One region of the Bradyrhizobium sp. 62 genome, then DNA from elsewhere that is predicted to be linked to it. Evidence: predicted binding sites of a transcription regulator. Region 1 holds the regulator's gene; each other region holds the start of a gene.
The links. Region 1 encodes LexA, which represses DNA repair genes until DNA is damaged. Its sites were predicted from a motif close to TGTTCNNNNTGTGTTCNG; they were not measured.
Positions count from the first base shown of each region.

Region 2: the regulator LexA is predicted to act here: its motif matches at 8,411-8,428, upstream of IVB47_RS19545 (ATP-dependent Clp protease adaptor ClpS).
Region 3: the regulator LexA is predicted to act here: its motif matches at 3,166-3,183, upstream of recA (recombinase RecA).

Region 1 is NZ_JADPIT010000015.1:933,234-943,626, reverse strand. Features, by position in the region: gene gltA (citrate synthase) at 1-457, opposite strand, end outside; gene gltX (glutamate--tRNA ligase) at 654-2,081, opposite strand; gene IVB47_RS15010 (glutamine--tRNA ligase/YqeY domain fusion protein) at 2,248-3,924, shown strand; gene IVB47_RS15005 (SgcJ/EcaC family oxidoreductase) at 3,944-4,330, shown strand; gene IVB47_RS15000 (DUF2171 domain-containing protein) at 4,416-4,649, shown strand; gene IVB47_RS14995 (ComEC/Rec2 family competence protein) at 4,745-7,024, shown strand; gene IVB47_RS14990 (hypothetical protein) at 7,164-7,598, opposite strand; gene lexA (transcriptional repressor LexA) at 8,063-8,764, opposite strand; gene glp (gephyrin-like molybdotransferase Glp) at 8,940-10,151, opposite strand; gene IVB47_RS14975 (hypothetical protein) at 10,371-10,393, opposite strand, start outside.
Region 2 is NZ_JADPIT010000016.1:116,457-126,849, reverse strand. Features, by position in the region: gene IVB47_RS19575 (TonB-dependent siderophore receptor) at 1-149, shown strand, start outside; gene IVB47_RS19570 (PepSY-associated TM helix domain-containing protein) at 213-1,406, shown strand; gene IVB47_RS19565 (hypothetical protein) at 1,464-2,033, opposite strand; gene IVB47_RS19560 (rhodanese-like domain-containing protein) at 2,318-3,550, shown strand; gene serA (phosphoglycerate dehydrogenase) at 3,649-4,893, shown strand; gene IVB47_RS19550 (tannase/feruloyl esterase family alpha/beta hydrolase) at 4,976-6,637, shown strand; gene IVB47_RS19545 (ATP-dependent Clp protease adaptor ClpS) at 6,659-8,377, opposite strand; gene IVB47_RS19540 (MarR family winged helix-turn-helix transcriptional regulator) at 8,586-9,035, shown strand; gene IVB47_RS19535 (enoyl-CoA hydratase) at 9,032-9,802, shown strand; gene IVB47_RS19530 (methyl-accepting chemotaxis protein) at 9,922-10,393, shown strand, end outside.
Region 3 is NZ_JADPIT010000002.1:331,843-342,235, forward strand. Features, by position in the region: gene IVB47_RS01685 (hypothetical protein) at 1-862, opposite strand, end outside; gene IVB47_RS01690 (hypothetical protein) at 892-1,872, opposite strand; gene recA (recombinase RecA) at 2,003-3,091, opposite strand; gene IVB47_RS01700 (hypothetical protein) at 3,344-3,511, shown strand; gene IVB47_RS01705 (DUF2798 domain-containing protein) at 4,210-4,491, opposite strand; gene IVB47_RS01710 (hypothetical protein) at 4,789-4,977, shown strand; gene IVB47_RS01715 (hypothetical protein) at 5,181-5,414, shown strand; gene IVB47_RS01720 (hypothetical protein) at 5,424-5,678, opposite strand; gene IVB47_RS01725 (hypothetical protein) at 5,783-6,094, opposite strand; gene IVB47_RS01730 (PaaI family thioesterase) at 6,455-6,919, shown strand; gene IVB47_RS01735 (HdeA/HdeB family chaperone) at 7,026-7,319, opposite strand; gene IVB47_RS01740 (PilZ domain-containing protein) at 7,500-7,742, shown strand; gene IVB47_RS01745 (hypothetical protein) at 7,995-8,228, opposite strand; gene IVB47_RS01750 (hypothetical protein) at 8,412-8,816, shown strand; gene IVB47_RS01755 (hypothetical protein) at 8,926-9,255, shown strand; gene IVB47_RS01760 (DUF6691 family protein) at 9,313-9,780, opposite strand; gene IVB47_RS01765 (YeeE/YedE family protein) at 9,786-10,214, opposite strand; gene IVB47_RS01770 (GNAT family N-acetyltransferase) at 10,374-10,393, shown strand, end outside.

The DNA.
Region 1 (10,393 bases):
AGTCGTGATAGAACGCGGCGAGCGCGCCGACAGCCGCCACCATGATCGCCATCGGATGGGCGTCGCGGCGGAAGCCCTGGAAGAAGCGGGCCATCTGCTCGTGCACCATCGTGTGATGGATCACGCGGTCGTCGAAATCCTTCTTCTGCGCGGCGGTCGGAAGCTCCCCGAACAGCAGCAGATAGCAGGTCTCGAGGAAGTCGCCATTCTCGGCGAGCTGCTCGATCGGATAGCCGCGGTATTCCAGCACGCCCGCGTCACCGTCGATATAGGTGATCTTGGACTGGCAGCTCGCGGTCGAGGTGAAGCCCGGGTCGTAGGTGAACAGGCCGGATTGGCCGTAGAGCTTGCCGATATCGATGACGTCGGGCCCGACGCTGCCGCTGTGGATCGGAAGATCGAAATTCTTGTTTCCGACCGTCAGTGTGGCGGTCTTATTGCTTGGTTTTGCGTCCATCAGAGGTCCCCGATGTATGGTGAAACGGGCCGGACCCGGAGGCCCCGATGAGATATCGCGGGGCAGGCCGGATGTTCCAGAAGGTACGGCTGAGATGGGTATATTATTGCTGTGTGCGCTGCAAGATGGCGCCACGCATGGTCGACTTACGTCGTAGCCTGGTCCTTGGGCCCGGGTCCTTAGCGCGGTCCTCGGCCTATTCCGTGGCCTGATCTTTAAGCCGGCCCAGGCTTTCCTGGCGTCCCAGGACGTCCAAAACCTCGAATATGCCGGGCGACGTCGTCCGTCCCGTCAGCGCCGCCCGCAGCGGCTGGGCGACCGCGCCGAGCTTGAGACTATTTTCCTCGGCATAGGCGCGCAGCGCGGCTTCCGCATTGGCTGCGCTCCACATCTCGACTTTCTCCAGCGCGGAATGAAGCTGGCCGATCAGCTTGCGGTTCTCGGGCGTCAGCAGCGCTGCCGCCTTGGGATCAAGCTCCAACGGCCGGTCCGCGAAGATGAAATAGGCGCCGTCGATCAGCTCGATCAGCGTCTTGGCGCGCTCCTTCAGGGCCGGCATGGCCTTCAGCAGCTGCGCGCGCGTGGTGTCGTTTAACTTGGCCTTAAGCTCGTCGCGGCTGGGCACGACGTGGTCGAGCACGTCCTCGAACATCTTCACGAGTGATTGATCGTCGGCATTGCGGATGTAGTGGCCGTTGAGGTTTTCCAGCTTGGCGAAATCGAAGCGCGCTGCTGCGCGGCCGACGCTGGCGAGGTCGAACGCCGCGATCATCTCCTCGGTCGAGAAGATTTCCTGGTCGCCATGGCTCCAGCCGAGCCGGACGAGATAGTTGCGGAGCGCGGACGGGAGGTACCCCATGGCGCGGTAGGCGTCGACGCCAAGCGCGCCGTGCCTCTTGGAGAGCTTCGAACCGTCCGGGCCGTGGATCAGGGGGATGTGGGACATGCTCGGCAGCGTCCAGCCCATCGCGTCGTAGATCTGCTTTTGGCGGGCCGCGTTGATCAAATGGTCATCGCCGCGGATGACATGGGTGACACCCATATCGTGGTCGTCGACCACCACCGCGAGCATGTAGGTCGGGTTGCCATCGCCGCGCAGCAGGACGAGGTCGTCGAGATTCTCGTTCTGCCAGACCACGCGGCCCTGGACCTGATCTTCGATCACGGTCTCGCCGGTCTGGGGCGAGCGGAGCCGGATGGTGGGCTTCACGTCGGTTGGGGCCGTCGCCGGATCGCGGTCTCGCCACAGGCCGTCATAGAGGCGCGTGCGTCCCTCTGCGCGCGCCTTCTCGCGCATCGCGGTGAGCTCCTCGGCGCTCGCGTAGCAACGATAGGCCTTACCCTCGGCGAGCAGCTGCTCGGCGACCTCGCGGTGGCGGGCGGCGCGGCTGAACTGGTAGATAACGTCGCCATCCCAGCCGAGCTCCAGCCATTTCAGGCCGTCGAGGATGGCGCCGATCGCCGCCTCGGTGGAGCGCTCCCGGTCGGTATCCTCGATCCGTAGCAGCATCTTGCCGCCGTGCTTCTTCGCATAGAGCCAGTTGAACAGCGCCGTGCGCGCGCCCCCGATATGGAGGAAGCCGGTCGGCGAGGGAGCAAAGCGGGTGACGACGGGAGAGGTCATTCTTGGCAGGGCCTATGCATTGGAGGCGGTGGTATATAACAGGACCGGAGCATAACTAAAGCCCGGCAGCGGACCGCCAAGGGTTGCTTGAGACCTTGCTTAAGCCCTTGGCTCAGCCAAGGGAATTTGGCAGAAGGGCCGCTGATTTCCCTACAGGATTTTCGTAATGACAGAACCGGTGGCGAACGAGGTTGGGCGCGATTTCATTCGTGACATCATCCAGGCCGACCTCGATCAGGCCAAATACCGGGAGATCGTGACCCGGTTCCCGCCGGAGCCGAACGGCTATCTCCATATCGGCCACGCCAAGTCGATCGCGCTCAATTTCGGCATCGCCCAGGAGTTTCCGGGCCGCTGCCATCTGCGCTTCGACGACACCAATCCGGTCAAGGAAGAGCAGGAATATATCGATTCCATCCAGGCCGACGTGCGCTGGCTCGGCTTCGACTGGGGCAAGAACCTGTTCTTCGCTTCGGACTATTTCGATCGCCTCTATGAATGGGCGGAGCAGCTGATCCGAGACGGGCTTGCCTATGTCGACGACCAGACCCAGGAGGAGATCCGTCTTGCGCGCGGCACGCTGACCGAGCCCGGCAAGAACTCGCCGTTCCGCGATCGCACCGTGGATGAAAACCTCGACCTGTTCCGTCGCATGAAGGCGGGCGAATTCCCGAACGGCGCGCGCGTGCTGCGGGCCAAGATCGACATGGCTGCGGGCAACATCAATCTGCGCGACCCCGTGCTGTACCGCATCCTGCATGCGCACCATCCGCGCACCGGGACCAAGTGGAGCATCTATCCGAGCTACGACTATGCCCACGGCCAGTCGGACGCGATCGAAGGCATCACGCACTCGATCTGCACGCTGGAGTTCGAGGACCATCGGCCGCTCTATGACTGGTTCATCGAGAAGCTGCCGGTGCCCTCGAAGCCGCACCAGTACGAATTCGCGCGGCTGAACCTGACCTACACGCTGCTGTCCAAGCGCGTGCTGACCCAGCTCGTCCGCGAGGGCCATGTCGCGGGCTGGGACGATCCACGAATGCCGACCATGGCGGGGATGCGCCGCCGCGGCGTGCCGCCGGCCGCCCTTCGCGAATTCGTCAAGCGCATCGGCGTGGCGAAGGCCAACAGCGTTGTCGACGTCGGCATGCTCGAATTCTGCATCCGCGAGGAGCTCAACCGCACCTCGCAGCGGCGCATGGCGGTGCTGAAGCCGCTCAAGGTCGTGATCGAGAACTATCCGGAAGGGCAGACCGAGGAGCTCGAGGCGATCAACCATCCTGACGATCCCTCTGCCGGCACCCGGAAGATCACGTTCGGCCGCGAGCTCTATATCGAGCAGGACGACTTCATGGAGAACCCGCCGAAAAAGTTCTTCCGTCTGTCGCCGGGCAACGAGGTGCGGCTGCGCTACGCCTATTTCGTCAAGTGCACCGGCGTCATCAAGAACGATGCCGGCGAGGTGGTGGAGCTGCGCTGCACCTACGATCCCGCGACCAAGGGCGGTAACGCGCCCGATGGCCGCAAGGTCAAGGCCACCATGCACTGGCTGTCGGCGGCAACATCCGTGCCCGCGGAAATCCGCGTCTACAACCAGCTGTTTGCCAATCCGAGCCCGGACGCCTCGAATTTTGCGGCCGACCTCAATCCGCAGTCGCGGGAAATTCTCGCTGATGCCCGCGTCGAAGCATCGGTCGCCGAGAGCAATTCGACCGAGCCGATGCAGTTCGAGCGCCAGGGCTATTTCGTACGCGACAAGGACTCGACGCCCGGCAGATCGGTATTTTCCAGGACCATCGGTCTGCGCGACACGTTCGCGAAGGAAGTTGCCAAAGGCTGAAAAGAGCTGCGAGACCACAATGAGCAACGAAGCCGACGCCATCGTTTCCGCCATCATCGCGAAATGGCGCGCCGGCTTCGCCACGCTCGATGCGGCCGCGCTCTCATCGCTCTATGCGAGGAATGCGTTCTTCTTCGGCTCCAACCCAAAGCTCTACCGGGGCAGGGACGGCGTCGCAGACTATTTCAACGGCCTGCCACGCTGGCGCAAGCCGAGCGCGTTATTTTCCGAGGTGAAGGCGGCGCAGGCAGGTCCTGATCTGATCAATATGGCCGCGAGCATCTCGTTCGATCTCGCCGGCGAACGCCCCGATTTCTCGGTCAAGATGAGCTGGGTCATCATGCGCGAGGACGGCGACTGGAAGATCGTCAATCACCATGCTTCGTCGCAGGCGCCGCTGATCTGACCAGTGGAGCACACGACTTCGTCATCCTCGTGAGAGAACGAACATGCACCTCGCGCGTTGGGGTGGGCCCAATAAGGAACCCACCATGCAGAACATCGCAGAGCATATGGAAGTCATCGGCGCCGACGGCGTCCACATCGGCACCGTCGACAAGGTCGAAGGCAATCGCATCAAGCTGACCAAGAAGGACAGCGGCGAGGGCAGCCACAAGGGGCATCATCACTTCATCGACAAGGGCCTCGTCGCCGATATCGAGGGCAACAAGGTCCGGCTGTCGGCCAAGGCCGATGTCGCTGTGACGATGGAAGAGGAAAAGTAGCGATCGCAACCTTTCGTTCCTGATCCGTACCGCTATCCGCCCGCCTGCACGTTCCGGTAGCTTCTGACTTCGTTGCGTATCATCGAGTGCACGAAATGGCGGAGCCGGGCCGGCCGGTACGGTCGCAGGGGATCGCAGGGACGTGGCCCGCGGGCCGCACCGCGTCCGCGGGCGGCCTCGCGCCTGCAGGCCTCGACCTCTGGACCTCGCTGGCCGAGACCCTCCGCGCATGGCTACGCGCCGAGGCTGGCGCCGGGCGGCTGTTGCCGTGGGTGCCCGTAGCGTTTGGCTGCGGCATCGCGCTTTATTTCTCTGCCGATCACGAGCCGGTACTGTGGGTCGTTGCCACTACCGCCATCGCACTCCTGCTTGGCGCGGCTCTGTTGCGGCGGAGCCGGCTGTTCGCCCCAGCCATCATGATCGCGGCGGTCGCGGCCGGCTTTGCCGTCGCGACCTGGAAGACGGCGCGCATCGCCCACCCGGTGCTGGCAAAGGCGCTCTATTCGGTGTCGTTGTCGGGCTTTGTCGAGGCTCGCGACATCCGCGAGCGTACCGATCGTTTCGTGCTGCGCGTCACTGCGATGGAGGCGCAACGCAGCGACGTCACGCTTGAGCGCGTGCGCCTGTCGGTCCGCAAAGGCACCGCGCCGGAGGTCGGTAGCTTCGTTCAGCTGAAGGCACGGCTGATGCCGCCGCTCGCGCCGGTGCGGCCCGGCAGCTACGATTTTTCGCGTGACATGTTCTTCCAGGGCATCGGCGCCTCCGGCTTCGCGATGGGCGCGATCACGGTGGCGCCGCCGCCTGAGACCGCCGGCTTGCGGCTGCGTTATGCGGCCTTCATGCAAGGCCTGCGCGATGCGATCGATGCCCGCATCCGGGCGACGCTCGACGGCGACAACCGGGCGATCGCAACCGCGCTGCTTACCGGGCGGCGCGATGCGATCACCACGCCCGTCAACGATGCGATGTTCATCTCCGGTCTCGGCCACGTGCTCTCGATTTCCGGTTATCACATGGCCGTCGTTGCCGGTGTCGTGTTCTTCGCGGTGCGGGCGCTGCTCGCTCTGATCCCGGGACTTGCGGCCGGCTTCGCCATCAAGAAATGGTCGGCGGCCGCCGCGCTGGTCGCTGCTGCGTTCTACCTGCTGCTGTCAGGCGCGGAGGTCGCAACGCAAAGATCGTTCTTCATGACGGCGGTAGTGCTGATCGCGGTGATGGTCGATCGCCGCGCCATCACCTTTCGCACGCTTGCTGTCGCCGCGCTGATCGTGCTGGCGGTCGCGCCGGAAGCACTGGTGCATCCGAGTTTTCAGATGTCGTTTGCGGCAACGCTCGGGCTCGTCGCCTTGGTGCAGATCGGCATGCCCAATTTGTTTGCCTCGCCGGACCATTCGGCGACCGCGCGCATTGCGATGTGGGGTGGCCGCGAGATCGCGATGCTGTTCATGGCCTCGCTGATTGCGGGACTTGCGACCACGCCCTACGCCGCTTTCCATTTCCACCGTGTCACGCCGTTTGGCGTGCTTGCCAATCTCGGCGCGATGCCGGTGGTCTCGGCGCTGGTGATGCCGGCGGGATTGTTGGGGCTGCTTGCTGCGCCGTTCGGGCTGGACAGCGTGTTCTGGTGGCTGATGGGGATCGGCATCGAGTGGATGGTCGCGGTCTCGCGCTGGGTCGCGGCATTGCCGGGCGCGGTCGGCCGCATCCCGGCGTTCGGGATCACGCCGCTGATCGCGGCGAGCCTGGGAATCATTGTGCTAGGCTTGTTGCGCACGCCGCTACGCTGGTCCGGCGCCCTGGTCCTGCTGGCAGCGATCCTCTGGGGACTGTCGGCGCGGCAGCCCGACATCCTGATTGCCGGGGATGGCGCCAGCGTCGCGGTGCGGGGCAGGGACGGATATCTGCACCTGATCAGGACGAGCAAGGACAGCTTTTTGCTCAAGGAATGGCTCGCTGCCGACGCCGATCCGCGCGATGCCGGCAGAGCCTCGCTGGCCGACGGCGTGTCCTGTGACGAATCCGGCTGCGTGACGCCACTGGCCGACGGGAGGCTGGTCGCGCTGGCGCTGCGCGTCGACGCTCTCGCGGACGATTGCAGTCGGGCCGCGCTGGTGGTGACGGCACGTCCCGCGCCGCCCGATTGCGCGGCGATGGTGGTCGATCGGCAGCGGCTCGCCAGCCAGAGCGCGCTGGCGCTAACGCAGCGTGGTGACGGCTTTGTGGTTCAGGCGGTGAGGGCGAGAGGCACGAGCCGCCCCTGGTTGCCGGCCGGCGCTGGCGAGGGTGATTTCGACGGCAGCCTGGCGCCGAAGGCGACCGCGCCCCGCATCAAGGACGCGACGCCGGCGGAGACCGACTTGCAGGCCGACGATTGATCGGACGGTGCGGAGCGACGCAGTGGGTCGGTGCATGCGCTCGGATTTCGCCGGGCGCAAACTACACCAACTCGCCGGCCACGACCGGCGATGGCAATTCAATCCTGACCTCCGAGCTCGTAGCCGGAGGGCGGCTATGTCAGCCGATCGGCAGGTGCGTGACGGTCGGCTGCCGGTCGGCGATGATCTGCGTCTTGTGCTCGCGCTCCGTCACCGGCTGGGTCACGGGCAGTTGCAGCACGGTCGCGCGCTGGCCTTCGACGAGCTGCGTCACCAGCACATATTTGCCGTCGGGGAATTCGATCGCGTCGTGATGGCGGTCGGGAACGTGCGGATCGATCTTGCCGAACTTGCCCACGCGGGAATTGATGGTGCGCGTCCAGATCCAGCGATTGTCGTAGCGGACGTCGTCGGTGAAGGCGAGCTCCGTTCCCGGCAGCAGGCACACCGCAACAGACGGATCGGCTGCCGAGGCGAAGCCGCGCGTCGAGGTGCCGCGGAAGCTTGTCGTGACGATCGTCTCGCCGACTTCGGCGGGGCGCGACGCGACGGCATGCAGGCTGTAGTCACACATCGGGTGCTCCTCATGCTGGGATAGCAACCCGCGTCTCTTAATCGAGGCGCAGGCCTCTATCAGAGTTGAAGCATGAACGCTCTGCTTGGTTGTGGGCAAATCTGCGGCTGGTTTCCGCGAGCCGCGATCACATTATCTTTCCCGAATTCAATAGGAACAAAGCGAGTTGCGATGCATTCGGGAGGCCAGTGCGCGAATATCGCCGGCTTGACTGCAACGGTCGAGCTTGATCGCTGGCCGCTGTTTCCTCGAACACTTGCGCCGCGAACCAGTTCCGCTTCGTGGGCGTCGCGAGGAGCCAGCGCCGAAGGAGGGGCCGGATAGTCTGTGCAGAACCAGAAAGACTACCCAGCCGGAGCGGACGATGATCCGCTCCAATCCCTGACCGGCGATGCCGATCGGAAGCGCGCGCGGCGCCAAGCACCTCCGGTATGAAGTACTCCCGGTATCAAGGACGCCCGGTATCAGTACTTCCGGTAAAGCCCGATCAGCTTGCCCTGAATCTTCACCCGGTTGGGCGGCAGGATGCGGACCTCATAGGCCGCGTTGGCGGGCTCGAGCGCGATCGAGGCGCCGCGACGGCGGAAGCGCTTCAGCGTGGCTTCCTCGTCGTCGATCAGCGCCACCACGATGTCGCCGGTATCGGCGCTCTCGTTGCGCTGAATCAGCGCCATGTCGCCGTCAAGGATGCCGGCCTCGACCATGGAATCACCGCGCACTTCGAGCGCGTAATGCTCGCCCGAGCCGAGCATGTCAGGCGGTACGCTGATAGTATGGCTGCGGGTCTGCAACGCCTCGATCGGCGTGCCGGCCGCGATGCGGCCCATCACCGGCACCGCGACGGGACGTTCGCCGTCGTCCGCGGGCAGGCTGGAGCTCGCACGCACCTTGCCGAGATTGCCCTCGATGACGCTCGGCGTGAAGCCGCGGCGGCTGCCGGCGGCTGCCTGGAGCTCCGGCAGCTTGATGACTTCAATCGCACGGGCGCGGTTGGGCAGGCGTCGGATGAAGCCACGCTCCTCGAGCGCCGTGATCAGGCGATGGATGCCCGACTTCGAGCGCAGATCGAGCGCATCCTTCATCTCGTCGAAGGAGGGCGGCACGCCGCTTTCCTTCAGACGTTCACTGATGAACCGCAGAAGCTCGTATTGTTTGCGCGTTAACATCTCGACCAAAGTCCCCCGGTTGATGTCGTCCGATTCCGAGACGCAGAGTTCGGCAATAAGCCGCTACATGCTCGAAACAAATCATGAACGGACACTATATGTTCGATACATGTTCCGCAACTGCTTAATTTACCGTGAACAGAGCAAAGTTCGCGGAACGCGCATTGCCGGACGCTCAGACGGGGAGCCGCAACACTTCGCAAGCCGTGCCGGCTTCGGCCTTCGGCGCGAACGGTGCGCGCACGAGAAGTACCTGTGCTGCAGCGAGATTCGCAAGCAGCGAAGAGTCCTGATGATTGACGGGAAGAACGACGCGCGTGCCATCGTTACGCTCCTCCAGATGCGCGCGCAGATAGTCCTCGCGCTGGTCGTTGGCGCCGACGTCGCGGCCGAGCACGGCGCGTTCACGGCGATGGTGAATCACCGAACGGCCCGACAGGGCGCGAATCAGCGGCACCATGAACAGGAAAGCGCACACGTAGGACGACACGGGATTGCCCGGCAGGCCGATCACACCCATTGCGCCGAGCCGCCCGTGCATCATCGGCTTGCCTGGCCGCATCGCGATCTTCCAGAACGCCATTGCGATGCCTTCGACTCGCAGTGCCTGCTGGACCAGATCGTGGTCGCCGACCGATGCGCCGCCGGTCGTGATCAGGATGTCGGCGCCGCTCTCGCGGGCGCGGCGGATGCCGGCGGTGGTCGCCTCCAGCGTGTCGGCGGCAATACCGAGGTCGATGGTCTCGGCGCCCTCGCTGCGGGCGAGCGCGTGCAGGGCGTAGCCGTTGGAGTAGACGATCTGGCCGTGGCCGGGCATGGTGCCCGGCATCACCAGCTCGTCGCCGGTGGCGAGAATCGCGACTTTCGGACGCCTGAACACGCCAAGGTGCGGATGGTTCATCCCGGCGGCGAGGGCGAGGTCGCGCTCGGTGAGACGGCTTCCCTTGCGCAGGAGCACGTCGCCCTCGCGGAAATCGACGCCGGCGGGGCGGATGTGCCGACCGGCGATCGCGGCTTCCTTGATCGTGACACGCTTGCCGGCGGCGACGGTGTCCTCCTGGATCACGACGGCGTCCGCGCCACCGGGAACGACGCCGCCGGTGAAGATCCGCACGGCCTCGCCGGCGCCGACCATCCCCGCGAACGGTCGGCCCGCCGCGACTTCGCCGATGATGGTGAGCTCCGAATCGATCGTCGCGGCATCGGCCGCTCGCACCGCGTAGCCGTCCATCGCCGACATCGCCTGCGGCGGCTGCGTGCGCCGCGCCGCGACGTCACGCGCGAGCACGCGATGGTAGGCCTGGTCGAGGGAGATCATTTCCTCCGGCAGCGGCTCTGCACCCGCCAGCACCGCGGCAAGCGCGTCGGAAACCGGCATCAAGGCCACGGCGAAAACTCCTGCTCGGCACGTTCGGGCGAATGTTCCGCACGTCTTCTAGCCGAGCGCGGGCGCAGAGGCAAAACAGCCGAGCGGGTGCAGTCATCCCACCGCATTGTTCCGGAAGGCAGGATCAAGCGCGTTGCGGCATGATCCGAAGAACGTGCCAGATCGGCAGGACAATGGTCATGGCAAGACGAGAACGACGAGCGCCCCGGCCTGCATCGATCAGCTCCCTGGCTGCCCGTGAG
Region 2 (10,393 bases), on a different contig from region 1:
CCAAAGTCGACAATCTGCCGGTGACCTATCAGTTCAACGTCAAGAACCTGTTCGACAAGGTCTATTATACGTCCACCACCGGGAACGCCTTAAACGTCGCGATCGGCGACGCACGCCGGGTATCTCTGTCGGCGACGGTGAAGTTCTAGCGATGACAGTGTGGCGCGAGGAAGCCGATTTCCCGGTCGTGCAGACCAGAAGGACCGGCGCCGATGCGTGAGTGCTGGCGCGCGATCAAGGCCGCCCTCCACCAGGTCCATTCCATCGCCGGCCTCGTGCTCGCGCTGCTGCTTGCTGTGATCGCGTTGAGCGGCGCGATCATGAGTTTTGAGGATGAGATCGTCGATCATCTCAACGCCGGCATCATGCAGGTCGCGCCGCGCCAGTCACCGGCGCTGATGCCGGACGAACTGGTTGCGCGCCTGACTGCGGCGCAGGATGTCGGCAAGGTCTCCGCCGTGACGCTAGCAAGTGATCCCTCCGCCGCGGTGCATGTGCGCTTCGCCCGCGACGAACGAGGCGCGCGGCCGTCCTCGCTCTATGTCGATTCCTATGACGCGCGCGTGTTGGGCGCACCTCGCGGCGAAGAGTTTTTCGCGACCGTGCGCAAGCTGCATCGCTGGCTGTTGATTCCCGGCGACGCCAAGGGCTGGGGGCGTCAGATCACGGGCGTGGCCGCGCTCGGCTTGATCGTGGTGCTCATCTCGGGCCTCGTGCTGCGCTGGCCGCGGCGTGCAGGCAGCGCGAAGATGTGGCTGAAGCCCAATCTCGGCCTCAGCGGACGCGGCCTCCATCGCTCGCTGCACGCGGTGATCGGCACTTGGGTCCTGCCGGTCTATCTGGTGATGACGCTGACCGGGCTGTGGTACTCGTTCGACTGGTACAAGGACGGTGCCGTCTGGTTGCTGTCGCGCCCGCAGGCCGCCTCGGCGAAGATGCAGCCGAAGATGCCTGCAAAGGCGTCGCGTGGCGCCGGCGCCAGCGAGACGGCACAGCCGATCGGCTTTGATCGCGCGTGGGGCGCCTTCCTGCACGAAGAGGGCAGCCGCTTCTCCAAGGCTCTGTTGACGCTGCCGGCCGGTTCGGGGACGACGATCCGGATCCGCTCCTGGGGGAAAGACTCGCCCCTCGACACCACCCGTGACGAATTCCGCGTCGATGCCGTCACAGGCCAATTCGTTTCTGCGGAACGCTACGCCGACAAGACGTTCGGTGAGAAGATCATTGCGAATGTGCTCGACATCCACCGCGGTGCGATTCTGGGTTGGCCCGGCAAACTTGCGTTCATGATCGCGGCCGCGCTGATGCCGCTGTTCGTGGTCACCGGCATTTTGCTTTATCTGTCGCGCCGCAAGCTGCGGCGGCCGGCCCAGTCACCGCTCGGGCAGCTCGTGCCGGGCGAGTGAACGGGCGGACTGCTTCGACAGGGCTTGGTGTTGCCCGGGTGAGCCGCCGTCGTCGTATCACTTCGCCTGCATGCGCCGTTCGTCGAGGACGATGTCGTTGTTGATGGCGTAGACGAAGCAGCCGCCATCCCGGCCGTTCCGCGCGGGATCGCTGTTACATTTCGCAAGCGCGGAGGTCTGGGCGTCTTTAAGGCTGGGGTCCCCTGCCGAGATGAACAGCTTACCCCAGGGATGGATCGCGATCGCCTTGGGCTCCATGGCCTTGTCGTAGTTCTGCACGTCAGGGCGCTGTCGCGTGATCCGCCGGATGATTGGAATCTGCGACAAGTCGTACTTGCCTGCATAATGCAGCCGCGGCATGTCTCTCGACGCGAGCTCGCCTTCAGCGACGATTTCCTCGTTGACCGCCAGCAGGGCGCATGGCTTGCCGTAGCGAAGCTGACAGGATTCCAGTGCACGGTCTCCCGTCGCCGAAGCGTCGTCCTGTTCGCAGGTCCGAAGGTAGCTCGCATTGACGAGCTCCACGGCCTGTCCCTTGTTGGGTTTGCAGGCGAGATAGTCCTTGATCAGCGTGTCGCGAAGCGTTGGGTGTACGGCCGGCGTCGCTGCGGCCATGATCGAGGCCATTGCCCGCTCGAATTGCGATTGCGTTCGGCATTGGTGAGCGCGGCCATGGCGACGCCCGGAAGCGCCAGAAACACCACCAGGAATTTTAGCACTTTCATATTGCGCCCCTCCCCAGACGATTCGGAACTTTAGCCCTCAAGCGCGGCATACGAAACGATTTTCAGCCGGGGACCACGGTGGGCGCGCCCGCCGGTCGGAGCCATACCCCCCGGATCGGGCTGGCCAACCGGCCGGCAATCATTCAAGAACCAGTCCCGTTCAAGTCTCCCAAGGTTGCCTGTCTCATGAAGCCTTCGACCGTCACACCCGCCGATATCCGCCGTGCACTGCTGCTCCGCGCGGAGATCGCTCTGCTCGATCTCAGGCACGAGGCTGGTTTCGCGACGGGACATCCGCTGTTTGCTGCCAACATGGCCGCGGACCGGATCGGGATCGAAGCCGAGGTGCGGCTGCCGCGCAAGGACGTGGCGATCGTGCTCTATGATGACGGCGAGGGCCTCGTCACTGCCGGCGCCGAGCGGTTGGCCGCGCTCGGCTATACCAATGTCCGCGCGCTCGATGGTGGGCTGAAGGCCTGGCGCGACGCCGGCTATCAAATCTTCGAGGACGTCAACTCCTACTCAAAAGCCTTTGGCGAGCTGGTCGAGTCGCGCCGGCACACGCCGTCGTTCAGTGCCGACGAGGTGGCAAAACTCATCGCGGACAAGGCCAACATCGCCATCCTCGACGTTCGCCGCTTCGACGAATATGCCACCATGAACATCCCGGGCTCGGTCAGCGTGCCCGGCGCGGAGCTGGTGCTGCGGGCAGGGCAGGCGGCACCCGATGCCGACACCACCATCATCGTGAATTGCGCCGGCCGCACCCGCTCGATCATCGGCACCCAATCGCTGATCAATGCCGGCGCGCCGAACAAGGTCCGGGCGCTGCGTAACGGCACCATCGGCTGGACGCTGGCGCGGCATACGCTGGACCAGGGTGCCGACCGGCGTGGCGCGATCGGGCCGTTCGAGGGCGGCTCGGCCAATGCGCGCGACGTCGCCTATCGCGCCGGTGTCCGCCATGTCGACGCGAGCGAGATGGCTGCGCTTGTCGCGCAGACCGATCGCACGCTCTATCGCTTCGATGTGCGTGACGCCGAGGAATATGCCGCCGGCCATCTCCCGGGGTTTCGTCACTATCCCGGCGGACAGCTGGTCCAGGAAACCGATATGGCCGCACCGGTGCGCGGCGCGCGCATCGCGCTGACCGATGACAAGGGCGTCCGCGCCGACATGACGGCGTCCTGGCTCGCGCAGATGGGCTGGGAGGTCTATGTGCGGGAAGGTGGCTATGACGGAACGCTCGAAATCGGTCCGCCGCACGTCCTGCCCAAGCCCGACCCCGCCCACCGTTACCGCCGCCCCTATGAAGGCACCGGTGTCGACGAGCGTGCGATGCAGGCCTATCTCGACTGGGAGTATGGCCTGGTCGAACAATTGCGTCTGGACGGCACGCACGGGTTTTACGTGATCTGACGAGCGCCCGCCATCTTCTCCCCGTATCCGAACCCTATTGTGCTGCGCATCCCCCGCGGTCTATGAGCTGCGGCGAAGCTGTGACCCACGGAGATTTCATGTCAGTCCCAGGCCAAAGCCCTGAGCGGAGCGCGCAGGCGCTGCTGCTTGAAGGCGTCAACGACAGCGCCGTGGACCTGTTCAGAACGGCGGGTTTCACCAATGTCGAGCGCCTGACCAAGGCACTGGACGGCGAGGATTTGCGGCGGGCGCTCAAAGGCGTGTCATTGCTCGGCATCCGCTCGCGCACCCAGATCACCGATCAGGTGCTGGAAGCGGCCGACCAGCTTCTCGCCGTCGGCTGCTTCAGCGTCGGCACCAACCAGGTCGATCTGCTGGCGGCGCGCAAGCGCGGCATTCCAGTGTTCAACGCGCCGTTCTCCAACACGCGCAGCGTCGCCGAGCTCGTGATCGGTGAGATCGTGATGCTGCTGCGGCGCATCTTCCCGCGCTCGGTGTCAGCCCATGAGGGCGGCTGGGACAAGTCGGCGACCGGCAGCCGCGAGGTGCGCGGCCGCACCCTCGGCATCATCGGCTACGGCAATATCGGCTCGCAGCTCTCGACGCTGGCCGAGGCGATCGGCATGCGCGTGATCTATTTCGACCGCACCGACAAGCTCCGCCACGGTAACACCGAGCCGGTCGAGAAGCTGGAAGAGCTGCTGGCGCAGAGCGACGTCGTCAGCCTGCATGTGCCGGAAACGCCGGAGACATCAGGGATGATCGGCGAGAAGGAGCTGCGGGCGATGAAGCCCGGCTCCCTCCTGATCAACAACAGCCGCGGCACCGTCGTCGATCTCGATGCGCTGGCGGGAGCTCTGCGCGACGGTCACCTCGCGGGCGCCGCCATCGACGTGTTTCCGGTCGAGCCGTCCTCGAACTCCGATCGCTTCAAGAGCCCGGTGCAGGGCCTCGGCAATGTCATCCTCACCCCGCATATCGGCGGTTCGACTGAGGAGGCGCAGGAGCGCATCGGCGGCGAGGTCGCGCGCAAGCTGGTCGACTTCTTCATCACCGGCTCGACCACGGGGGCGGTGAATTTTCCGGAGGTGCAGCTGCATCTGCGCCCCTCCGGCGCGCGCTTCAGCCACGTCCATCGCAACGTGCCCGGCATGCTGCGCCGGCTCAACGAAGTGTTCCTGCAGCGCGACATCAATATCGCCGCGCAATATCTGGAGACCTCCGGCGACCTCGGTTACGTCGTGCTCGACGCCGACCTCGGCGGCCAAGATTCAGGCGCGCTGCTGCAGCAGATCCGCAGCCTCGAGGGCACCGTCGGCGCGCGGCTGGTGTTTGAGCACTAGCGTCATTGACGGCGGGTCGGAAGGCGCCTTGAATACGGCCTCCTGGCGGAACGAACGCGAACAGAAAGTGCAGGGGGAAACGATGGCGCAAGTGCGTGCGAAGCTGTGTGTATTGCTCGTGGGCGCAGTGACTGCACTGGGCGCGAACTCCGCTGCAGCGGTGACGCTGGCCGAGGATGCGGACGCCGTCTGCAAGGGCCTGGTCGGCGGCACTGACGCCGTGAAGATCGATTCGGCGACGTTGCTGGCGCCGTCGCAACTGGCCGTCGCCGAACGCGGCCCGACGCCGTCGGGGCGCGTCACGCCCGTCAATCCCGGCTTCTGCAAGGTGCTCGGCCATATCGATCCCACCGATCCCAAGGCGCCGCCGATCAGATTTCAGGTCAATCTTCCCGTCGAATGGAACGGCCGCTCGCTGCAATATGGCGGGGGCGGATTCAACGGCGTGCTGATCACGGGCCTGACGCTGCCGCCGGCCTATCCCTTCGACAAGCCGTCGCCGCTCGCGCGCGGGTTCGTCACCTACGGCACCGATTCCGGTCATGAGTCCAAGCCCGGCGAACCGCCGCAGCTGTTCGCGCTCAACGACGAAGCCTTCGAGAATTTCGCCCATCGCGCCTACAAGAAGGTACGCGATGCCGCCGTCGCGCTGATGCAGCGCGCCTACGGCAAGAGGCCTGAGAAAATGTACTTCATGGGGTCGTCCGAAGGCGGCCGCGAAGGCCTCACCATGGCACAGCGCTATCCCGATGATTTCGACGGCATCTTTGCCCGCGTGCCCGTCATCAACTGGGTCGGCCTGCAGCATGCCGGCACCCGCTCGGGTCTCGTGACCATGGGCGATGGCTGGATCAATCCGGCGCAGGTGAAGCTCGTCGGCGACGCCGTGCGCGCGGCTTGCGACAAGGCCGACGGCTCCGACGACGCGCTGGTGCAAGATCCCGTGTCCTGCAAGGCGGCGTTCAAGGCGGAGACGCTGCGTTGCGCGAGCGGCAAGACGGGCGATCAGTGCCTCACCGACGCGCAGATCAAGGCGATCGACACCCTCCATGCGACCTACAAATTCCCGTTTCCCCTCGCCAATGGTCTCGATGATTATCCGGGCTGGGGCGTGTCGGGCGAGGACACGCCGGCGGTTGGGCCGACCGGCGGCTGGGTCGCATGGTGGCTCGGCACGGCGTCTCCTGCGCAGCCGCCTGCGCCCAATAACGGCATCGCCTGGATCTACGGTGCCGGCGGCATCCAATATGTGTTCGCGCGCGATCCCAAGCTCGACGTGACGACCTATAAGCCCGAAGAGCACAAGGGGCGGCTGCTCGAGGTCTCCAGCCTGATGGATTCCACCGATCCCGACCTCAGCCGCTTCCGCGCTCGCGGCGGCCGGCTGATCATGCTCGAACATATGGCGGACTACGCGCAGAGCCCCTATGCCGGCATCCGCTATTTCGAGAGCGTCGAACGCAAGCTCGGCAAGGCCGAGACGGCCGAATTCGCGCGGCTCTACACCGCGCCCGGGGTCGACCATGTCGGCTCCGGCGCGCCGGCCAATGTCGACATGCTGAGCGCGCTGGTCGACTGGGTCGAAAAGGGCAAGGCGCCCGGCGACCTCGAAGTCGCCGAGCAGAAAGTCGAGGCGCCGTCCTTCGCGACGCTTCGCGCGCTGCCGCTGTGCCGCTGGCCGGCCTGGCCCCACTACAAGAGCGGTCCGGTGACGGCGGCGTCGAGCTTCACCTGCGCGCCGTAGCCGGCGCGCCACTTCGGAGCGTCACCCGGCGGCCATTGCCTGCGCGCCGCCGAGCAGCTGCGCGTTGAGCCGGCCGCCGGAGAACAGCATGTCGTCAAGGGCTTCGTCGATATCGGCGGAGATCACGGTGTTGCCGCCGTCCCGTGCGATGCTTCCTTGCGCCAGCCGCCGCATCAGCTCCTTGATGAAGGCGCAACTGGTGCCCTCGCTGCGTCGGGCAGCCTCCGCGATCACCGCGCCCTCGAGCGGCAGTCCCCTGCCGTAGAGCCGGACCAGCTTGCCGCGGCCGGTCTCGTCGGGCAGCGGCACTTCGATGGCTTGATCGATGCGGCCGGGGCGACCCGCGAGAGCTCCCTCGAGGTCCTCCGGCCGGTTGGTGGTCAGGACGAACAGGATGTCGGCGTCTTCCTTCAGCCCGTCCATCTCGTTGAGCAGCTTGTTCAGCATGGATTCCTCACACGGTCCCATGTCATCGCGGTCGCGGGCGATGAGATCGACATCCTCGATCACCACCATCGACGGCTGGAGCAGCCGTGCCAGGCTCATATAGGCGCCGAGCAGACCGATCTGCTCGGCCATGATGATCAGCGTCGTATGCCCGGGCAAATGCGTTGCGAGATAGCGGATCGTGTGGGTCTTGCCAGTGCCCGGCGGCCCGTACAGCAAGATGCCTTTGCGTGTCGATTGACCCAGCCGGCGCAATTGGTCTCGGGTGTTGACGAAGGTCAGAACGTTGCGATCGAGCAGCCGCAGGGTCTGCTCCGGCAGGATCACCTCGTCGCGCGCGACCTGCGGCAAGCGATGCACCGTGATGCCGCGCGAGCGACCGCGATAGTCGGAGTCGGCATCGAGCGACAGGATCTTGCCGCGATAGGTCCGCGCAGCCTGTACGGCTTCTTCCAATTCATCGAAGCATCGCTGGACGAGAGCCGCGCCTGCGGAACCTGAAGGCACCAGGATCTCAATCCGAATTCCGGGCTCGCGACTGTATTCGCGGTGTGCGCAGAGCAAAACCGCATAGCGGAGATGATCCTGCTCACACAGCCATAGTCCGTTATCCAGACACTTGACCGGGCTCTTCTCGCCTACATCGACGTCGGAATATTGCAGCGGGGCAATCGCGATCGCATAGCGGCCCTCCTTGAGCAGTCGTGGGATCGACAGCGTTTCGTAGCGCTGCTCCTCGTTCAGTCCCACCAGCCGGATGGCCTTGCCGAAGAGCCGGTCGACCGCGGCTTGAAGATCGACCCGCATGTGGCCGGGAAATTGGCGGATCGTGGTCACGAGTTTGCTGCGCGCGGTGCTGGCAAGGTGCCAATCGAGAACGTCGCAAGCAAAGTCGAAATCTTCCTCTTGTTCGTTCGAGGGTTCATACGCCGCACGCATGCAGTCGCTGCACAGCCATACCGTTCGGTCGCCGATACGAACGTCGGTCTGTCCCTCAGGCTTGCCACAGAGTTCGCAAGGAGTCTTGACCGCCTCTAGCGTGACCTGCAGTTGGTGGCCGGCCAATTCGATGGATAATTGCGCAGATTTGAAAAGGGCTTCGGCAACCGATTGCGGGTAAGGCCCGCAAACCGCCTTGTCCTTCTGCTCGATCTGGGTGATGAGCGCGGTCGCTTCACGGTCTGATTTGCCGAAAACCTGCCGAAGCAGATCCATCACGAATTGGTCCGGCGTATCATCGTCATTATGAATTACGAGCTGGGTCGGCTGGTTCTCGCCACGCATACTGTTCATCACGAAAGGTCTCCGGGACAATCTATGATTGAATAGAACGAATAGGGAACACAGAAAGAAGCGATCGTCAAGCGGGGCGGCGGCGACTAATTGCGATTGGTGGGTGAGGTTCTGGTGCGCCGGTGCGGCCGGTTGCTCGACGATGCCGTGGCACATCGATCCAGCTCCGTCCTTTGACATTCCGGGCCGCTTCGATTATATATTTCGCATGCGAAATAAAGCGGCCGGCTCGGGGCATCATCGGCTGATCTACCTGTTGAGCGTGGCCCAACGCCGCGTGCAGCGCTGGATGGCGGGGCAGCCTTCGAGCGAGGTCACGCCGGCGCAGGCAGGACTCCTGTTCATCCTCGGCAAGCAGGACGGCGTCCTGATGGGCGAGGCCGGCGCGGCGCTCGACATGGGGCCGGCCGGCATCTCGGGGCTGGTCGACCGTACGGCGGCGGCTAAACTGGTCGAGCGGCGCGCGGATCACGAGGATGGTCGCGCCTGGCGCGTCTGGCTGACGCCGAAGGGGCGAACGGCGCTGGCGCAGGCGAAGGCCAGCGCAGCAAAGGTCAATGCGGCATTGACGGAAGGATTTACCGGCGCGGAGATCGACGTCGTCGCGCGCTGGCTGACGAGCATTCAGGATAAATTCCCAAGAGGAGCGAACGAATGACTGACCAAGTCCGGATCGAGAACAACGGCGGAATTCTCACGCTCACGCTGGCGCGCCCCGACAAGAAGAACGCGCTGACGGATGCGATGTACGGCATACTTGCCGACGCCATCGAATCCGCCGAGTCGGATGCGTCGGCCCGCGTGATCCTGATCCGCGGCGAAGGTGACATGTTCACTGCCGGCAACGACGTCGGCGAATTCGCCGCGGTCGCAGCGGGCAAGTCGGAAGGAAGCCGCAACGTCGTGCGCTTCATCCAGTCGCTGGCGCGCTGCACCCGGCCCTTGGTTGCGGCGGTGCAGGGCCGCGCCGTCGGCGTCGGCACCACGATGCTGCTGCATTGCGATCTCGTCGTGCTTGCCGACAACGCGCAATTGTCGACGCCCTTCGTCAGCCTTGCGCTGGTGCCGGAAGCCGCCTCCAGCCTGCTGATGCCGGCGCGCATCGGCTACGCGCGGGCCTACGAGATGTTCGCGCTGGGCGAGACCGTGCCGGCCAAATCCGCTCTGGAATGGGGGCTCGCCAACCGCGTGGTGCCGCTCGACAAGCTCGATGCCGAAGCGCTCGCGCTGGCGCAGCGTCTTGCCCGTCAGCCGGCCGGCGCGCTGACCGCCACCAAGAAGCTGATGCGCAATGGCGAGGCGCTGGTCGCGCAGATGAATGCCGAAGGCGAGCAGTTCGGACTGCGCCTGCGTACCGCCGAGGCGCGCGAGGCCTTCACGGCATTTGCGGAGCGCCGCCCGCCGGATTTCACCAAGGTTGCGTGATATCCGGGGCTGTACTGAGGCTCGTCGGGCCGGAACTTCAAGCCCATTCGATTAAAACCTTAACGGAACATTGGCATGTCGCGGGCAAGGTGGCGCTCGAAAGAATAGGCCCCGACACCATGGCAATGTTTAAGAAATCGGTAAGTTCGCTCCTCCTGACCTTGATGGCCCTGCTGGCCGCGGGTGCGCTGGCCTCCACGGCGATCCAGATGGTCGGGGCGTTCGGCCGCTATAGCGACAGTCTCGAGACCGCGCGGCTTGCCGCGGCCGACAAGGCGATCTTCCATGGCGTGCTGGCGCTGCGCAACAATCGTGGCGATGCGCAGAGCGCGATCCTCGGCGAGGATGATCCACGGGCAAAACTAGAGGCGGCAGAGAAGGCCGAGCAGGGCGGCTATGACGCGATCGGCGCCGCGCTTGCCACCGTCGACTTCGCCCGCCGCGATGAACTCGCCGGCACATTGAAGCAGGGCTGGAGCGCCGCGGCGCCGCAATTCCAGCTGTTCTACGATGAAGCCAAGCGTCCGCGTGCCGAGCGCAAGATCGAGCGCACCAACTCCTGGTATGATGCCGTCACCAAGGTGATCGAAA
Region 3 (10,393 bases), on a different contig from region 1:
CGCGCGCAAAAATTGAACGACCGAGTTCGGTCAGCGTGACCTTCCACTCGCTCCGACCGAAGTAGCGGTCCTCATTGTTGAACGCCGGATCGCCGAACAGGACCGCCGGCACCGAATGTGCCCCCAATTCGAGCAAGGCATCGCGCGCGCCGTCTTCGTCGAACACATCGCGGATCCACCACGCCTCGGTGACACGCCTCGGGTCGGTGTGCCCGTCGTTCACAAAGTCCAGAATATCCATTTCGGTGGCACCTAGGCCCGTCACACTGTCTGGAAGCTCTTCAAGCACCGCAATCAGCGCCGAGCGAAGTCTCGGCAGGATCGCCAGATCCGTCATCAGCAGATCGAAACAGGATTCCGGAGTTTCAGCCCGATAGGCTTTCCAGGCGCGGCTTGCCATCACCAAATGGCTCTCGGTCACCTTGAAGGCCGGCAGCTTCCATTTTGCGATCGACTCCGGCGCATAGTCCGCAATACGGTCGTCCGCGTGTACCAGGCTCAGCTTCGTCGTGATCTCCCTGTGAGGGCGAAGCAGGTCCAGCAGCCAGACCAGCACAAGCTGATCATTGGGCCGGGGATCGACCCATATTTCAATTGTGTCGAACTTCGCACACAGCTCGAAGAGGCCGATATCGCGCGTGCCGAAACCGTCGAGCGCATCGGGACAAGCGTCAGAGAGCCAATGATCGCCGGGATTGCTGTGCTTTTCCGATCGGCGCTCCAGCCCCATCAAAAGCCGCTCCTCGGAAGGCAATTTCGTCCAGACGAACCGTGGATAGAATCCGAGCACAACATTCGCGAGGCGCGTCTGGCGAAGCGTGCTCTCCGCGCGATCGTTCGTCGTCAGAATCAAATGGGACACGATTGCCTCTCAAAATTGATACGCAATAATCATCCGGGCGCGACAAGGGCGCGGGTCTCGCCGTCCCACCGCCAGAGCCGCTCATGGGTCAGATGAGTGCCGCCCCACCAGCGATCAATCCGATTGTGCCTGCGAAAGTTGTCGTCGCCTCCTAGCACCGCCTTGCCGAACTCGGTCAGCGACAATTGCGATCGCTTGTACCGATCGAAACGGACGGGATCGTTGTGCATCTCCAGGGAAAACGGGCCTTCATCCAGTCCGGCGACCGCTGGCCTATCGCACCGGGCGAGCCCATCCAGCAATGCGCCAACTTCCCAATATCCGTAGACATGCAGCTCCTCGTGCTTCTGACGCCCCGGAAAGACATCGAAAGGTTGCAGACCGCCTCGCGCGATGAGCTGGAGTATCCGCAGCTCCGTGGCGCCGAGGCCCGAAGCCGGGCGCGGTAGCTCATTGAGAAGAGCCGTCACGTGATGTGCAAGTTGCGGCAGCCAGCTCAAATCCGTCTTGAAGAGATCGCGCCAGCTTTCCGGGGTTGGCGCACAATAGGCCCGCCATGCACGGCTGGCCGATTTGAGTTGGCGAGGCGTGATCTCGACAACCGGCGGGTGGGATTTATCTCGCGGTGGGTCGACGTCACTGACGCCCAAGAACAGAGAGCAGACAACAAAGTCGGGATTCGCATCGTGTCGGCGGCGCCAATGATCGAGCAGCCAGAGCAGGATCAATTGCGCATTTGGCTCGGGTCCCCGCCAAAACTCGACTGAGTCGTAATCCCCTAGCAGGTCGATGAATCCTCGATCCATCGCACCCGATTCCTCGAGACGCCAGGACGGCGTGTCGTCGAGCCAATGAAGCCCTCGAGGCTGTGTTGTACGCGGTGCAAAAAACGCGTCGAGCTCAGCATCGGACGGCAATCGTCCCCACACGAGCCGGCGCTCGATCGTAATTACGAGATCAGCAAGGCCCGCCTGTTGAATGGCGCCGGCGATGGACGAGTCGGTCGTCACGATGAGCTTTGTTATTGCCCACATCACACCACCCGATCACGCTAACGCAAAAACGAAACGGGCACCGAAGACGTCGGCAACTCAACGTCTTCAGCGCCCGCTCCTCGCGAAAAACTGTTCGCGTTAAAACTTACTCGTCTCCCGGCTCCTCGCCGTCGGCGTCACGCTCGGGGCTCCCGGCGAGAATCTGCTCGGCGATCAGGCCGGAGTTCTGGCGGATCGAGGTTTCGATCTTGGCGGTGATGTCGGGGTTGGCCTTCAGGAATGCTTTCGAATTCTCGCGGCCCTGGCCAAGACGCTGGCTGTCATAGGAGAACCATGCGCCGGATTTCTCGACGATGCCGGCCTTGACGCCGAGATCGAGGATCTCGCCCATCTTGGAGACGCCCTCGCCGTACATGATGTCGAACTCGACCTGCTTGAAGGGCGGCGCCAGCTTGTTCTTCACGACCTTGACGCGGGTGGTGTTGCCGACAACCTCGTCGCGCTCCTTGATCGCGCCGATGCGGCGGATGTCGAGACGGATGGAGGCGTAGAATTTCAGCGCGTTGCCGCCGGTGGTGGTCTCCGGCGAGCCGTACATCACACCGATCTTCATGCGGATCTGGTTGATGAAGATCACCATGGTATTGGACTTGTTGATGGACGCCGTCAGCTTGCGCAGCGCCTGGCTCATCAGACGGGCCTGCAGGCCCGGCAGCGCGTCGCCCATCTCGCCCTCGAGCTCGGCTTTCGGCACCAGGGCCGCGACCGAATCGATCACCAGCACGTCGACCGCGCCGGAGCGCACCAGCGTGTCGCAGATTTCCAGCGCCTGCTCGCCGGTGTCCGGCTGGGAGATCAGGAGCTCGTCGATGTTGACGCCCAGCTTGCGCGCATAGACCGGGTCGAGCGCGTGCTCGGCGTCGATGAAGGCGCAGATGCCGCCCTTCTTCTGCCCTTCCGCAACCGTGTGCAGCGCCAGCGTGGTCTTGCCCGAGGATTCCGGCCCGTAGATCTCCACGACGCGCCCCTTCGGCAGGCCGCCGATCCCGAGCGCGATATCGAGCCCCAACGAGCCCGACGAGATCGCCTCGACATCCATCGAACGGTCGTTCTTGCCCAGCTTCATCACCGAGCCCTTGCCGAACTGCCGCTCGATCTGGGAGAGCGCGGCGGCGAGAGCTTTACTCTTGTCCATGGAGGATCCTTCGACGATACGCAGGGCAGTGGTGGACATCGGGTCGTGCTCCTTATGACGAGGATTCGCGTGAGGGACAAACGATTGGCGAGGCGGCGCGGCGATAAAAGCAATGTACCCTATTTGTTCTAGGTTCGCAATATGTTCTTTTGGGAATTTGCACGCTCTGGCTGACGCGCATCAAAGACGGATGACCCGCACGCCGCCAGAATTCGGTAATCCTGCGGCACCGAACCTTTCGCGGTCTGCGGCCTTCTCTTGGATGAGACTGCAACTCTGGGACTTCCAATCATGACGGAAAATACGCATCACGATACGAGCCGGCGCACTCCACTGCTGGAGGCGGCGCGAGAGGAGCTGAGCAAGTTCGAGCGCAAGGAAAACGAGTTCCGCAAGAAGGATCGCGAAGAGCGTGCCGCCGAACTCCATCTGCCGCTGGACGCGATCAAGGTTCACTAAGGCCGCGGGGACGAGGGCTTAGGAGCTGACAGGCCGGCTGGCTGGGCAGGCGGCGGCGGTGTTCGCCAGCGGCAACGCGCCAGCGACGAGGCCGGAGCGGCGCCATTGATCTCAAAAAGATCGGCACGGGAATCGGGATTCGGATGGCCGTGGAGGCGAGTCCGAGTCGATATGGTATCTAATTACTACCAGTAAACCATTGATTGAACGAGAGAATTTTCTGGCGGGCTACTGTGCATGGGGTTGTTTTCGTGTTTTTGAAAGGCGCGCATGGGCCTTTCCAGTCCCGGAGCCATATCCCGGCACCCAACGCCGCCTATAGCAGAACCAGCAACCCGATGCCGATCACCAGCACGACGAAGCCAGCCGCCGTTGCGGCGGCGAATGACCGCTCTACGTTGTCCATGATGCCACCCCGTTGCCGGTGCGCCACGTTTCCCCCATGGCAGCACCGTCGCTGCGGAATCTCGCCTGCGGTTGTGTCCTGAGTTGTGCGAACGGATGTCGAAATTGGGACCGGTGCAGGGCCAGTCTGCGGCCCGCCGAGGTCCGGCTTTTGCTGCCACCATCAGGCCTTGTCAGGCTGTCGTAAGCTGAGCCGGCTAGGGTCGCCTGGCTATGGTGTTGCAGCCCAGCACCTCAGCCTCCAACAACCTTTCCCCGCTTGGTTCTTCCAAGCGGGGTTTTTCATTCCGATTTCATTCCGATTTTGATGCCGATTTCCATGCCGGCCGGCCGGTTTGCGAACCGCCCTCCTCCTGCGTCAGCCGCAGCGAGAAGGCGCGGATCGCCGGCGCCGCGAGCAGCACGATCGGCAGCATCGCCGCCCATGCGATCAGCCACGACACCATCCAGTGCGCGAGGAAGTCCAGTGCGTTCCCTGCCGGAAAGCTGGCGATGCCCGCGGCGATCAGCGAGGTCAGTCCGGACTGGATGATTCCGAACACGAAATGAGAATAGCGGCGGGGAATGCCCGGCATGACGCGCCCATGTTGTTGACCGTGATCGGGCCAAGCAAGGCACATGCCGCCGCGGTCCGGAAGGTGCCCTTACCCATCCCAGGAACTCTGTTCTTGGTCGGAGAACCACGGGCATGAGGTCTCGCGCCGCCGCGCGTGGCCGGCGCCTTTCGACATCCGATTTCGAATGTTTCGGCGCGCCTGCGTTTGCGAGATACCCGTGAGCTATCCAGGGCTTACCGACAGATTTGGCTTTCGCTGGAATATTGTGCCGCCCAGCATGTTCTCAGTGATGGAAGTGAATCGTGGGAGAAGGCCATGAATCACAGGGGCGTCGAGTTCACCGTCGCCAAGACGGCACTTCCCGGCATCTGGCAGTGGCAGTTCCGGATCGGCGAGCAGATCAAGACCGGCCGAACCGAGACCAAGATCGATCTGTTGGCGATCCGGCGGGTGCAGCTGCGCATCGATCGGGAGCTGAAGGCGATCGGGCGCAAAACCGCCTGAGCGGCAGGCCTAAACGGCAGGACCGAGATCGTCGGCGGGCTGGCGGGCCCCGGCGCGCCGCAGCCGTCATGGCCTATAGGACACAGCGGCGCCCATGGGGCTATTCCGTAGCCGACCGGAATTGATCTGCCGACGGTTTGGGATTGGACTGCTCGCGATTATGGCCGTGGGGACGGAGCCATCAGGCGCGATCGGTGCGAACCATGCCGCTCTACTTCTTTCGAATCCGGAACGGCAGCTATTCCGGCTGTGCCGACCAGGCGTCGGAATTTGCCGATCGCGATCTGGCCTGGAAGGAGATGACCAGCGTCTGCGCCGACATGGCTGCCGGCATCGCCCGCAAGCTCCAGGAAAATTCCGAATGGAATATGGAGCTGCTGGACGAGGCCAAGGAGCCCGTGTTCCGGATCCGCATCACATCGGAAACCTTCGAATAGGGGCCAAGCCTAATCCGCGCTGGGCAGCCGCCGCATCGTGAATTCGATGTCGCCGCCGGGCAGCTCGCGCCAGGTCTCGACCGCGCTCATATAGCCGGCCTTGGGGTAGCGGGTGAAGAAAGCCTGCGCCCTCTCCCGTGCCGCCGCGCGTGGCAGCGTGAAGGTTTCGCGCAGATAGCCGTCGCCGGCCCTCGCGCCGGGCTTGCCGCCCATCTTGCGCCGGCGCGCCATCCGCTCGGCGAGATCTCGCGGACGATCGGCCATATCCCGCCTCCTTTACGCAATACGCTCTCGCGCAATGTAGGAAGCGGGCCGGCCGAAATGGAGTCCCGGCCGGAGGCATCAGCCGCCTCCGATCGGACAGAAGGTCAATTGGCAGTCGTGCCGGACTTCTTCTTCGGCGCACCGGTCGCGGCCGACGCCTTTGGCGCCGCCGCCTGCTTCGGCGGGTCGGAGCGCATGCCGCCCCAGGGATCGTTGGAGGCCTTGGAATCCGGAATCTTCTTCAGCGTTTCCTTGTAGGCCTTGTCACGCTCGGCTTCCGCGGCCTTCTCCTCAGGGGTCTTGCCCGGACCGTCCTGCAGCAAATTGAGATTGGGCATTTGCGCAGAGGCCGGTCCCGCCAGCACGGTCGGTCCCGCCAGAACAGCCAGCACCGCGGCCATACGGAAAAGCTTCATCATCGACTCCTTGATCATCCATGGCGGCGCGGGTCGCCCGCGCCTTGTCACCCCTGGCACAACCGCAGGGGCTGTCCGGCCCGCTAGAGCCGGTCCGATTTGCACGATTTCGGCGCGTGGAGCCAGTCGTCCCAGATCGGGCCGCACTTGGTGCACCCGTTCAGCAACAGTCCGAGCCCGGCCAGACAAAACACGAGGACATACCGACGCAACATCACCCACCCATACCCACTCCGTGGCATCATACCGGGCGAAGTCAGGCATTTTCAAGCCGACCGGACCCGCGGCAGTCCGGGTGACTTTGCCGCGCTGGTCCGCTCGGAATGCCGAACATCCGGCAACACGGAGGAAACGACAGCAATGCCATCGCAGCCAGAAGCCGAGTTCGGCATCACTGAAGCCAGACGCATCCTCGGCGAGGTCTTTGCGCCCTGGGTCCAGGATCTCAACCTGTCGGTCGAGCGCATCGAGCACCTGCCGCCGCCGGACGTGCCGGACTGGCAGCCGGCAGCGCTCCTGCGCATGCCGTTCTCGGAGCGCCTGTGCCGCAACGGCGGCGTGGTCTGCGGCCAGGCGCTGATGGCGCTGGCCGATACCGCCATGGTGATTGCGAACCTCGCCGCCAACCGCGGCTATCGTCCGATGACGACGGTCGACCAGACCACGCATTTCATGCGCGCAGTCTCCTCGTCGGACGTGCTGGCCGACGCCCGCGTGGTCCGACTCGGGCGCACCATGAGCTTTGGCCGGGTCACGCTGCTCTCGGCCACCGACAACAAGCCGGTGGCGATGGTGTCGAGCGCGTTCGCGATGCTGCCGGGGTGAGCATCAAAGAAGAAAGCCGCGTGAGCGCACAGCGCACCGCGGCTCTCGATAGCGTCATGTCGAGGCAGGAAATGCGATCGCGCGTCGCGCCGTCACGCGGGAGAAGTCACTTGCCGAGCACTTCGTCAGCCGCCGTGACGATGCTGACGTTCGGATTCTTTCCGCAATAGCTGCCGAACTGCTTGGCGTTCTCGACGAACACGTCGGTGTCGATGATCGCGTTCTCTTCATCTCCCTTGTACCAGCCGTCCATCCAGGTCAGCACCATCTTGATGGTGTCGTCGCCGCTCTCCAGGAACTGTTTGCAGCTCATGGTCGCGAGATCGAGCTTGGTGGCATGGGCGGGCATGGACGACAGCGAGAGCGCTGCGGCGAACAGAAGCGAAAGCGTGGTCTTCATCAATATCTCCATCGGCGCGTAGCGCCACAAAGGAACAGCTTGGGGGAAAATCCGCGGAGTGACTTCCGCTTCGACGTCGTAAACGAAATCTGAAGCGCTGTGCAAGTAGCGCCAGTATTGAGTTTAGTTCAACGTAATTTCTATGCACTACTTCACAAATATCATTATGGATTAACGCGGATGATCGAGAAGCGTGCAGCGCAGCGTTACCGTGTTTTCAAGGGTGGAACGATCACCTTTGAAAATTGCGGCATCACGTGCACGGTGCGAAACATGTCGGCGGACGGCGCCGCAATCGACCTCGATACCCTCGTCGCAGTGCCGCAATCGTTCACGCTCGCGATCGCGCGCGACAATTTCGTGCGGAAATGCCGCCCCGTCTGGCGCAGCGAGAGGCGCATCGGCCTCGCTTTCGTACAGTAGTGCATACCGTGTGAATGATCATTCGCATCACGTCCACAACACGATGATCATTGCTTGATGCGACGGCGACGGCTCACGCAGATTCACATGGGTTGCCGGTGTCGCGGGCGAGCACGACGACGAAACCTCGCCTGGCCAGCAGGCTCGCTATGGGCCAGCCGTTTGCCGCCCGATGCTTGGCTGCGGTGACGATGCGAGGAGCGTGATGAGAGCGGCCAAATAGCAGGAGCGGGTCGCCAGCGCCCGCCTCACCTATTTCGGCTTCTTGGCAGGTTCAGGCGGACGCGCCCCGCTCCACGGATCGTACTTCTCCTTGGACTCGGGAATGCGCTCGAGTGCGGCCTTGTAGGCCTTCTCGTCGACCTTGGGCTTGTTGTCCGCCTTCTGGCCGCCCTCGTTAGGCTGACGCCTGCCGCCGCCCATCTGCGCCTGCGCGGAGGCAACCGCCAGCGCCAGCACCGCGGCCGCTATGATCAAAATCCTCATGGACGCAATCCCCCTCGTCTGGCGCACAAACTAGCCGGCAATTATGGAATAGCCAATGCTGCGGGCTCCAACGGCCTGAGGAAATCTTGGCTTCGGGAAATGCTGGCTTCAGCAAATCTTGATCGGCCGGGTCTTCGTCGGATCGCATTCGTGCCTATTTTGGCCCGCAGGGGACCTTCACGGATGTTGCGGATCATTATTCATGCCGCGCTGCTGGCCAGCGCGCTCGCGCTCGGGGCCTGCGGCTTTGCGGACAGCCGCGCACCGGTGCCCGAGTTCATGCGCATGAAGGAGGCCGAGCAGCCTCCGCCCGAAGCGCCCCCTGACGTCAAGCGCGTCGTGCGCGAGCAGATCGAATTCGTCTTCCTCAGCACGTCCTATCCGCGTGAGGTGCATGTCGCCACGCCTCATCGTGAGGTGCGGGGACCGGGCTGGACAGCTTGCGTCCGCGCCCAGCTCACCTCGGCGACCGGCTCGCCGCTCGGCCCACAGACCTACATCGTGACCATATCGGGCGGAAAGGTAATCGATCGCCGCCGCGCCGAAGCGGACGACATCTGCGGATCGGAAAGCTACGAACCGATCTAGGAACAAATCACGCCGACAAGCGATCCGGTTCCGGGAAAAACCTGTAGTTCTGCCGGAACGATCGCCGCCTCCCCTTCTTGTTACCGCCGAGGGCAGTTTCGAGGAGGACATGATGAGGACATTCACGATTGCATTGCTGGCTGGCGTCGGAGCCTTGGCAGCGGTGAGCGGCGCGAAGGCCGCCGACGTCTACACGACCAGCGAGTACACCAGCCCCGATCTCGTCCAGGAAGTGCGGCTGGTCTGCGACGATTCCGGCAATTGCTATCGCACCCGCGGCGGCTCGCGCGTGATCGTGCGCGACTCCTACGCGACCATGCCGCGCGACCGTTACTACGAGCGCCGCACCTATCGTGACTGGGACGATGGTCCGCGCGGCGGCGTCGGCATCCGCGCGCCCGGCGTCAGTGTTGGCGTCGGTGTCGGCGATCGCTGGTAGTCGATGAAGCCATGACAGGCAGGACCGGACGAGACAACTCGCCCGGTCCTGTCCATGTCAGGTTTCGAGCGGATCTGCCGGCGTGACGACACGCGTTGCCGACGGAAGCTGCGCGATGAAGCGGGCGAGCACCATGCCAGCACACATCGCGGCGACGAAAATGAATGCGGACGCCGAGCCAAATCCGAGCGCGGTCAACGCCGGGCCTGGACAAAAGCCTACAAGGCCCCAGCCGATACCGAAGATGGCGGGACCGGCGATAATTCTCGGATCGATATCTTTTCGCGTTGGGACATGGAAGCGATCGGCGAAGGCAGGCCGCGCCAGTTTCAAGACGCGGCCGAAGCCGATGAAGGTCACCGCGATCGCACCGGCCATCACGAAAGCGAGGCTTGCATCCCACGTTCCTGCCGGGATGCCGCCAACGTCCAGGAAATTCAGGACCTTTGCCGGGTTCGACATGCCTGAGACGATGAGGCCAAGGCCAAAGACCACACCGATCCCGAGTTGAATGAGGATTGTCATCGCGGTCAGCTCCAGTGCCGCATCACGAAGACGGTCGCCATGCCGGCCGCCATGAAGGTCATGGTCGCGACCAGCGATCGCACCGACAACCGCGACAAGCCACAGACGCCGTGGCCGGAGGTGCAACCGCTACCCCACACCGCGCCAAAACCGGTGAGCAGTCCCGCGACAATCAGAAGCGGCGTTCCGGCGGCGATCGTTTGCGCCGGCAGGCTTCCGGTGACAAGGCGCACCAGGACGGGCGCGATGACGAGGCCCGCGACGAAGGCGAGCCGGCCGGCGAATTGCCGATCCTCGTAAGGCGGAAACAGCCGCGCCGCGATTCCGCTGACTCCCGCGATTCGCCCCGTCGTCCACATCAGCAGCACGGCGGACAGGCCGATCAACGCGCCGCCAAAGAGCGACGCAATCGGCGTAAAAGGTGTGACGACCATGATGATCCTCCGGGTCGAGAGCAATTCTGTCGTATCCATCGGGACATCCGGCGGATGCTCAACGAGACGTTAATATTACCACTCGAATTGAAGCGGCGTCCCAACGGTATTTTCCAATCTTTGCGCTAAGCATGGCCTCCTGAACGGGGACGACGGGACGTGGTCGACATCGCGCACCA